One region of the Paenibacillus sp. FSL H3-0329 genome, then DNA from elsewhere that is predicted to be linked to it. Evidence: riboswitches for the same ligand, from Rfam matches in the RefSeq annotation. Region 1 holds a riboswitch; each other region holds the start of a gene.
The links. A riboswitch is a leader RNA that binds a small molecule or an ion and turns the genes downstream of it on or off. The one in region 1 is predicted to bind cyclic di-AMP.
Positions count from the first base shown of each region.

Region 2: it holds a riboswitch for cyclic di-AMP, as region 1 does, so the genes downstream of both, NSQ66_RS10950 (KamA family radical SAM protein) here and NSQ66_RS02600 (hypothetical protein) in region 1, are expected to answer to the same signal.
Region 3: it holds a riboswitch for cyclic di-AMP, as region 1 does, so the genes downstream of both, NSQ66_RS00545 (C40 family peptidase) here and NSQ66_RS02600 (hypothetical protein) in region 1, are expected to answer to the same signal.

Region 1 covers NZ_CP150150.1:580,124-583,398, forward strand. Annotated here, with positions in the region: gene NSQ66_RS02590 (hypothetical protein) at 110-562, opposite strand; gene NSQ66_RS02595 (hypothetical protein) at 603-1,124, opposite strand; gene NSQ66_RS02600 (hypothetical protein) at 1,139-1,693, opposite strand; cyclic di-AMP (ydaO/yuaA leader) riboswitch at 1,762-1,926, opposite strand; cyclic di-AMP (ydaO/yuaA leader) riboswitch at 2,346-2,535, shown strand; gene NSQ66_RS02605 (hypothetical protein) at 2,713-3,204, shown strand.
Region 2 covers NZ_CP150150.1:2,546,753-2,550,027, forward strand. Annotated here, with positions in the region: gene NSQ66_RS10945 (YafY family protein) at 1-514, opposite strand, end outside; gene NSQ66_RS10950 (KamA family radical SAM protein) at 657-1,823, opposite strand; cyclic di-AMP (ydaO/yuaA leader) riboswitch at 1,964-2,105, opposite strand; gene NSQ66_RS10955 (AraC family transcriptional regulator) at 2,154-3,275, opposite strand, start outside.
Region 3 covers NZ_CP150150.1:113,387-116,661, forward strand. Annotated here, with positions in the region: gene NSQ66_RS00540 (C40 family peptidase) at 1-386, opposite strand, end outside; cyclic di-AMP (ydaO/yuaA leader) riboswitch at 431-573, opposite strand; gene NSQ66_RS00545 (C40 family peptidase) at 936-1,364, opposite strand; cyclic di-AMP (ydaO/yuaA leader) riboswitch at 1,422-1,560, opposite strand; one part of gene NSQ66_RS00550 (IS3 family transposase) at 1,780-2,744, opposite strand; one part of gene NSQ66_RS00550 (IS3 family transposase) at 2,744-3,131, opposite strand; gene NSQ66_RS00555 (hypothetical protein) at 3,275-3,275, opposite strand, start outside.

The DNA.
Region 1 (3,275 bases):
CTACTGGAGTCCGAACGCCGGCCAAATTTGAGGAAAAGCTTCAATTAAAGGCTCCTGAGTCCGTTAGATGCTTCATGCGCTTAAAGATCGTCTGAATTCTAGTCAGTGACTAAATTATAGAAAGATTTGCGCTCGTTCGTATATCCGCTTGGTCGGTCATCTGCTCCCGTACAGCTCTAAGCTGTGCTTTCAGTGCAGGAACACTTTTTTGCAGAATAATGCTTATTTGAGAAAGAGGCAGCTTTAAGCCGTACCACAATACCTTCACAAGCTGTTCCTCCCAAGGTAATCCCTTAGCCGATAGAAGAGAGCGCCGGGCAAAAGAATCAGCACACTGGCGAATACAAGTGCGGTAAGCGTGGATAGAGAATAACTGAGGGTCGAAGTTATCCTGACGATATATTTTATGAAGCTCTGTGAAGGTGCGGATAGTAACCTTGTCTGCCTCATTAGATTGTTCTAATAACATGGAACTGAGTACGTAGACTTCATTAGTATACTTTTGAACACACTCTGCAAATTTAGCACTGTAGGTGGACACGGGAGGTAAGGGGTCAGGCATGGTGAACACGATCCTTTCAGAATGAGAGATTTGCTTGAATCTATAATATAGAAAAGTAAGAGATGGATTTATTGATAAGATCGGCGGTGTCTGGTTCCGGGCAACTGTGTTTCTGCTGGGAGGCAGTGGAAAAAGCTTTGGAAGGTTTGTAGTAGAGCCGTTCACTTCTGGAATTGCTCCCCCCAGCTGCAACACTGTACAGACGCCCTTGCTGAATATGCCCAGCCAAGGATTTACCCTGGAGCTTGGCCTTTAAATCCTGCAAAGCACCCTGAACTAGCTCAAGCTTAACCTGCTCCCAATCTGAACCTTCGCGGCGGACCTTATCCAGCGCTTCCTCAAGACGGCAATGACAGATAGCCCGTAAAAAAGAACTCCATTTAATGAGATCGAAATTTTTGGTGTTGGCAGAGATTAGACAAGCCCCCCAACTGCAACCTCCCTTACAGGTGAGCTTCAGAATACCATAACGGCAGCCTTCAGCCCCTTCCATTCCATAGTGAATAGGCTCGGGTTCATCCAATACAAATACTTCAATGCGGGATAGTCTGCGCTGGTCCATAGTAGGGTTCCTCCTTAGATTTCCAAAAGCTTTAAGTCTACCTGATGAGTGACACTAGCCTTTTCTACACAGGCGAGCATTTCCATTTTATTCTCACAGACTGCGGTATGCTCTAGCCATAGTCGGAACTTCTCTTTCCGTATAACAGATAGATGTAAGGGAAAGGTGCTGCGGGATCTCAAGACATACCAACCGGCGCTTACATCTTTCCAAGGCTCCTTGAAGGCTGTAAACCACGGGAGTTTTTGATGCGATGACCAATCCTGCTGCTGTTGTTGTTCTCGAATTTTTTTATATATTTCATATACAATCTTAGAGTCTAAACAGTCTTTACAAGAAGAAGGTGTACTGAATTGGCGAAGGGCTTGGATCTGGTTCTGGCCAAATGCATAACCTACAATGTACCTGTGATTATTTTCTTCGAACCACAAGGCCCCGAAACAAACGTAATTTAGACTTATCGGCTCAAGCAGCCCTTGATGTATCCCTAAATAATAGTGCTTCAAAACATTCACCCCATCCAGCGTGCTATCACCTAATAGGCTCAGGTAACGCAAAAACCGCAGCAAGAGGAGGACCTCTGCTGCGGTTTTGGATTACAGGCAGATATACCTGGGCCAAAGCGTGGCGGATCAAGGGTCTCTCTCTTTACGCTTACGAGGTTAGCTGTCGGATTCGGACGGTGAGAGTCGCCCTACCTATTGAGACTTACGCAGTCTCCTTTGGATTCACCCCAAGTAGGCCAGGTGGCCTGATGGTTCCCCCGTTCCCTGCGAATGCAGGAACTCAGCGTTGATTGTTTTTCATGAATTAGATTCAACCCGAATCATACTCTTTTCAAGATTTTCTGTAAAAAACGGAAAATGTTCTTTTAGAGCGATTTTAACCATATCCTGCCGACTACGACTGAAAAACGAGGTAAATAGGTATTTATGGCGTGTTATCGCGCCTCTTTCTCGCTCAACCTCAGCTTCTTGCGTTTCTACCTATAAAGGGAATTTGCAGTATTTTCGCTCTAAAAAGGTGAATAAAATCACATGGGTTATAGATAGCGATTAAACGCTCGAAACTCGAGTAAACAAGAGATATAGAGAGATTAGATATCAAGTAAGCGCTATCTAATGGGAAAATAGTTTTTAATTTGCATTATTTTGGCATCATTCAGGTTTTACAAGTCTTCGTGCATAAGAGTATGATTACTCCTGTTTCAACGACAATCGAATATTTGATCCGCTTAATTTCCGATAAGGAAAGCGGGGGAACCAACAATCGGCAGCCGATGTGAGAGTCGGAAGCTGATTATGGGGTGAATCCTGTAGAGGGTGCGAGTGAGCTCGCATCTATACAGGTAGGGCGACTCTCACCGCCCGAATCCGACAGCTAACCTCGTAAGCGTATGGAGAGAGGATGAGTGCAATGTGACCGCTAGCGAGCCACAGAGGAGATCCTTTGTGGCTTTTTGCTGTGCTCTTAGAAGCAAAGCATTTATGGAGGCCTCCCCCAAGAGGTCGCTAAATTCATCATTAGCGGTATTTGTAAGGCAGCGTCTAATGACGTGACACAACCGAGCTTTAGGTTGTGCCCGAAAATGACGATAGGTCAACATCCTTTCGGAGATTTTCGTTGCCTCCTTGTTGTAAATGAGCAGGAGGAGAAAAAAGAGATGACGGATCAGAATGAATATGTGCTTGTATGTGCGCCTACAAAGGCGGGAGAACATTTCATTAAACTTCTGAAGTTCAGGGGTATTAAGATGGCGGGATTAACCAACAATCTGGCTGAGAAAGCTTTACTAGAGGAGCTCGGAATCGAGCAGGTTATTCTAGTGGATACCCGCCATCAGAGCACTTGGTTTCGCCCATCGTTCCCGGTAGGCAGGGTATATCTGTTTGAGAGCAGCTTTCCGCTTTGCTGCCGCTATATTCAGATGTGCCGTACCTGGACGACACAGCCAATTTTTGTGATTACAAGTTCTATAAATCCTAGATTGGTCTATAAAAGACTTGGTGCGAGCTATGTAATCTATTCCCATAGTGGTGATGCTGATTTTCTAATCGATAGATCACCTCATCAAGGATAATGGAAGGAGTGCGGAAGATATGATGGATCTGTATATGGTGGCTTCGTTAGCTGTAATTTACGGGTTATTTT
Region 2 (3,275 bases), 2.0 Mb from region 1:
TGTACCAGTTGCTATATTTAAAATGAAGCTTTACTGGTTCCATTTCACGGGTTGTACGTTCATTTTTTACACTGATGTAATCAAAACGGACAACATTTCGTTCCGCTATAGCCGCACGTAAAAGAGGAAGTGCGTCAGGATCCGTACGCCGGGTTTCAAGATCCACCGCGAGACTAGAGGTCTGTGGCTCCGTTCCAATCGTTTGCAGCCGTTCAATGGTTCTTTGCGTATGTTCATCTTCAAACACGGAAGAAAGACTGTTAAGTACAGTAATCAGAGAAGTGACATCATACGAACGGAGCAGGCTTTTATCCATTTTATATCCGTCCATGATGCCATATCCACCTTTAGTTCCCTGATATGATACGACCGGGATACCAGCGGCACAAATCACATCGATATCCCTATAGATCGTTCGCTGGGAAACCTGAAACTCTTCAGCCAGCTTGGAGGCAGATAAAACTTCGTGGTTCAATAGCTTGTAGATCATAGAAATCAATCGTTCCAATTTCATGTGTGCATTCCCACCCATTAGTCCATTTCGTGTTACAGCGTGATTATATCATAGATTTTTTCGGGCTAATTTTGGGAGGGAGGAGTTTTGTTGTTGGTGATGAAGTAATATCCTATGACAGAGTCTGACAGAGCCGATTAATTTATTTATAGATTAAATCCGCAGGCTCTGATAAATGATTAACAGAAATAATAGCATCGTTTTTTTTCACAGGTGGGGTCCAATATTGCTCATTCCCAGGCAGGTCATCGAACCATTCGGCGTCCTTTGGACAATCTAGAATCATGAATTTTCCGTATTCCTGATCTCTGGATTGATGGTATTTGAGATAGGCTTTCCCGTTATCAATGGCGAGAATTTCTATTTTTCCTGAGGTGTGGCTCATGGATAAGCGTACTCTTTTGCCAAGTCCTGAGGTTCTAGCTTTGGCTTCTTCTACAATTTGATAGACTTGCTCGAGCGGTAATACGAAATCCCGGTTTCCGGCAACGGGCCGGTTCACAAAGAAGTAGTAGGGTGTAACGCCAGCCCATGAAAGTCGGTCCAGTAGTTCCCCTAAAATAATGGGATCATCGTTGATGCCTTTGAGGATGGGAGTCTGATTTACGACAATTGCCCCTGCGTTGTGGAGAGCTTTAAATGCTTTTTTGGCTTCAGGTGTGATTTCACGAGGATGATTGATGTGCGCCATAACATAGATTCGTTTGTCTTCGGTAGAGTAAGTACGAATCAGCTCCAGCAGCTCTTCGTCTTCAGAGATCCGCATCGGATTAAATACGGGTATCTTCGAACCTAGTCTAATGATTTTAACATGCTCAATGCTTCTTAGATTTTCAATAATGGATCTTAGCTTCGGTGTGGAGAGAATTAAACTGTCCCCGCCCGTAAGAAGTACGTTGTTAATCTCCGGATTCTTTGCGATATACTCCAAGCCCGGAGAGACATCAGCCATCGCCTCTTTCACGTCATTTCGAAACAGACGCTTACGGAAACAGTAGCGGCAATAAGCCCCGCAGACCTCGGATACAATCAGTAGTGCAGTGGTTCTATACTTGTGCTGACAACCAGGTACCACATAATTCGTGTCCTCATCGGAGGCGTCCCAGCGCCCATACTCCAGCAGTTCACCTTCGTTAGGAATAACCAGCTTACGGATGGGATCTTCTGGATCATCCCAGTTAATCAAAGACAGATAGTAGTCATTTACACGAAAAACAAATTTTTCTGTAATTTCTTTCAGATTCTCTTTTTCCAGCTCAGACAACATAGCTATTTTGTTAATATCCGTGAAGTACTTTACCTTTTGCACGTACATCTCTCCTTTGTCTCGTAGTGTGAGAAATGAGGGAGCCTTAGTGTCAAAGGCCAATCTACTGCCAGCAGGGTCCAAAAAAAGCACAAAAAGAGACCCTTAGCAAGGGTCTCTGGTTATGTAAATAACATGAAAAGCAGACCCATCCACTGCTGACGAGGTTAGCTGACGGACTCGGGTAAGATGGTACCCTACATTCTAATGCTCAATGATTCGCCCCAATTAACTGGTTCCCCCGCTTTTCAACTGTAAAAGTTGGAAATTAAGCGTAGATAAAGTATACCCTATGAAGTTTTGAAAAGTCAAAAGAGAATCCTAGATTCACCTTCAATTGCTAGCGCTACTTCCGCCGAGTAGTTTAGGCAACAACGTTAGCAGCTTCTCCCGGGTTAACGCATCACTGGAGTTCCATTTGCTTCCGTCGAGCAGATAAACATGTCCCTGACGTACTGCCGGGAGACTGTTCCAAAGTGAACTGTCTAGTAGTCGTTCCATTGCAGCTCGCGAGTCTTTGCGTTCCGGAATGAACATGAAGATATGATCTCCGGCGTAGGCAGGCAGTCGTGTTGGATCCACTTCGGCGAACCCTAACTCTTCGTCCAATATGGCCTGAATCTCTTCGGTCGGTTGTAAACCACATGGGGCATAAAGCGCAGTGGAGAATCCGGACATTCCCATAGCATATAGATGATCTCCATGATCATAGACCAAAGCAGAGGCGGTTTCTCCAACTTGGAGAGTTGTCGAGTAAAGCTGCTGCCACATGGCTGCGTTTTTGATTGTGAATGACTCCAGCCATGCTTCCGCTTCGCGCTGTTTACCTAGCCAACTGCCTAATGTCCGCATTCGGTTGTCGAGAGGCGCAAATGAATCAAAGGTGAGTGTCGGAGCGATACCAGAAACTGCTCTGTAGGCTCTTTCATCACTATTTGCCAAAATGATCAAATCTGGGTTTAGGGAAGCGGTCAACTGCGGGTCCAGTGGAAACCCGACGTTGGCGAGCTTCTTAAGTCGATGTTTATAGACGCTGTTCCGGGCGAATGCTTCATCTCCACCGATAGGCTTTACACCTAACGCGAGAAGGTCGCCAAGTGTCTCGCCATGATAGACAATACGTTTCGCTCGTTCAGGAATTTCCACCTCATGACCCGTCCAATCCTTGACGGTAAGCTTACGACCTTGCTGATGTGCATATTGTCCGGGTGTAACTCCTGTTTTTTGCCGAAAGCGGCGGCTGAAATAGTATTCATCCGAGAAGCCGACCAGTCTGGCGATTTCCCGCAGTGGTTCAGTCGATTCCTGCAGGAATCGTTTGGAATGATTAATACGCAGATCCGTCAGGTATTCAAGCGGCTTTTTACCCGTAAGCTGTTGAAAGATCGGTGTATACTGCCAGATCGATATCCCCGCCCGTTCAGCCAACTGCTTCACGGTGATACTCTCTGTATA
Region 3 (3,275 bases), 470 kb from region 1:
CGCTTGGCACCAACGTAGCGTTTCACGTAGTAGCTATCACTCAGAGAGCTAATCGTAACACCGCGTGAGGTAGAAGCGTGTGCGAACTTACCTTCACCGACATAAATGCCGACATGGGAGACACCTTTGCCACTTGTATTGAAGAATACAAGGTCTCCGGCTCTTATATCATCACGGGAGATTGCTGTGCCCATTTGATATTGGGAACCTGATTGGTGTGGAAGGTTAATGCCAATCTTATCAAACACATACATTGTAAATCCGGAGCAATCAAATCCGTTAGTGGATATACCGCCGGATACGTATTTAGTACCGATGGCCTTGTCAATCACTTTATCCATTTTGGAATCTGCGAAAGCGCTTCCTGCTCCGATGGTGAGGATGATGGAAAAGCTTAGTACTGCTGCTGCTAACTTCTTCTTCAAAAGTGTATACCCCTTCCAAATGCCTACGAGGTTAGCTTAAGGGTTCGGTTGAAGGTCCCCTATGACCCCTCTATATAATGGAGGTCAATTCACCCAAAGTTGGTTCCCCCGTTTTCCTAATAGTTAGGAAACTCGGCTCATACTGTTGATTAGGATTAGCTTGTAATCAATACATGACAAAACCTTTGTAAATAACAACTTAATGATTACAAAAATGTTACTAAAATCTCACTGCGCTAATTGTAACAAACAGAAAGCCGCTTGGCAATCGTTTTTAACATATTAATGCAGAAAAATTGGCATTTTTACGGTAGAAAGGCATATGTAAGCGTTAATAATGACCTAATTTTTAATATAATTGCAATTTTTATCAAATAAACGTGTTTCAATTGGGCTCTAATAGTGTAAAAATATATTATGGAATAAAGAAAAACCCGAATTTGATTACGGGCATAATCAGATTCAGGTTCATATAGTTGTAATTGTGAGGTTATAGTTGTGAGGAAGGTTTCAATCGAAGGCTACAGCTTGATAAGCTGAAGTACTCATTACTCTTTTAGCGCCAACATAACGATTGGCCCAGTAGGCCTGACTGAGTGAAGTGATGGTCACTCCACGCGAAGAGGACGATTGTGCGAATTTTCCGTTTCCAACATAAATGCCGACATGGGATACTCCATTGCCAAGTGTGTTAAAGAACACTAGATCACCAGAACGCAGATTGCTTTTGGATACAGCAGTTCCAACGCTATATTGAGCTTTTGATGTACGAGGTAAAGTAAGACCCACATTCTTGAATACATACTTTGTAAATCCAGAGCAATCAAATCCGGCAGTGCTTGTACCTCCGGTTTTATAGGCAACTCCAATAGTCTTTGAGATTACAGAGTCCATTTTAGAGTCGGCAAAGGCGCTTCCTCCACCAATAGATAATGCCATTACAAGTCCTAGCGCCGCAGCGACGCATTTTTTTCTTAAATTATGTCTTTTCAAAAGATGCACTCCTTCCAAGGCCTGCGAGGTTAGCTTAAGGGTTCGGTAGAAGATTCCCTATGATCCCTGTAAAGCGAGATCAATTCACCCAAAATATGGTTCCCCCACTTCCCGGTGCAAAGGAATTAGGCGTGTTAAGCACCAGAGAATGACGTTTCGACAGTTACACTTACGATAAATACATTTAGTTATGTAGGAATCGTTTCAATTGATTACAAAATTGTTACTAATAGCACAGGACTTATTGTAACAGAGCTTTTACGATTTTGCAAATACTCTTAAGTTATCCGTAATGAGAAAAAGTCCCAGCTCCTGAATTGAACTGTGACCGTATTTGTGGAAAGTTGAAAAAAGAAGACCTTTAAGAAGCAATTAATAGGTGACTCCTGAATTCATCGGGAGTCATCTTTTTTAATGTCCATTGATATCGCTCGGAGTTATAGTAGGCGATATAGTCATCAACCTTTGTTCGTAATTCCAAGAGAGTCATACATGTCTTGTACTCCAAATCATCCTTCAGATGGCCAAAAAAGCTCTCCATGGCGGCGTTATCCCAGCAGTTCCCTTTCCGTGACATGGACTGTGTAAACCCAGCTTCGCGTACGAGAAGGCGGAATCTAGGGTGAGTATAGTGCATTCCTTGATCCGAATGCAAAAGGGCTTCTGGATGAATATTGCCATCCAGTCGTTCAAGTAGTTTCTCCAGTGTTCGTTCTACAATTGGCATAGCCAATGAAGAAGAGAGGTAGTGAGCTAAAATTTGTCTCGTAGCCCCGTCTTTCACCACGGATAAATAAGCACATTGTCCATTACCATAATGCATATAGGTAATATCCGTCAGCAGCACTTTCTCAGGCTCTCCTTGGTCAAACTGGCGCTTGAGTAGGTTGGGACATGTTTGGTGCTCTTGTGTGGCTTTTGCCATCTTGCGATAGGGATTTGCTTGCCGGATCGTAGCAACAAGCTTATATTTTCGCATTAATCTTCGAATCTTTTTATGATTCATGATGATACCATTCTCCCGTTCCAGCCACATCTTCACGACCAATGCTCCAGCTTTACCATTCAAAGCGTCATAGTGTTTCTTGATAAGGAAAGCGTCTCGTTCGTCTGCCTTCTCTCGCAACTGTCTTGCTTCCTCAGCGACTTGCCAACGGTAATATCCGCTTAAGCTCACACAAGCTAGCTTACACAAATAACGCGTCATTCGCTGCAGACCGTGCTTACGTATCGTTTGGTTAATAATTTCGTAGCGCTCGGAGGGGGTCAACGTTTCCTCTGCATCTTCTGCTTTTCGAGCGCCTCCAGCTTTTTTAAGAAGTCGTTCTCCATCTCCAGAAGCTTGATTCGTGCTTCTGCACGTTTTAACTTTTCCTCGGTAGAAAGTTCCCCTGTCGGTCGTCTGCCCGGGGATCCTTTTCCTCGTTGTTCCTCTAGTAGTCCAGCCTCTCCCAGAGCATTATATGTATTACGCCAACGGGTTAGGCAATGCTTAGGCTTCTTGCGACCGATAATATCTAGGTTAAATCCTGCGCTAAGGAAGATCTCCATTGGGGCTTGGCCTTCCTTATAGGCCTTAACCGCAGCCAACTTAAACGTTGGTGAATAGGTAATACTCTTTTCCGTCACGTTCTCTACATTTGGATTGTTCTCTAGTTGTTTGATCTCATTTTCGTTGAATATCCTTGAGCTTCCTCTTGTTTTGTTATTCATGAAGGCTTCCTCCGTTATTTCGATATTTCGATTAAAACACAAAATGACCCGTAAGAGGGTCACTTTTTTCAAAGTTTCCATCTTACGGGTCACAGTTCAAATACAGGAATTGGGACCTTTTTATTATGTCAAATAAGGTTGATT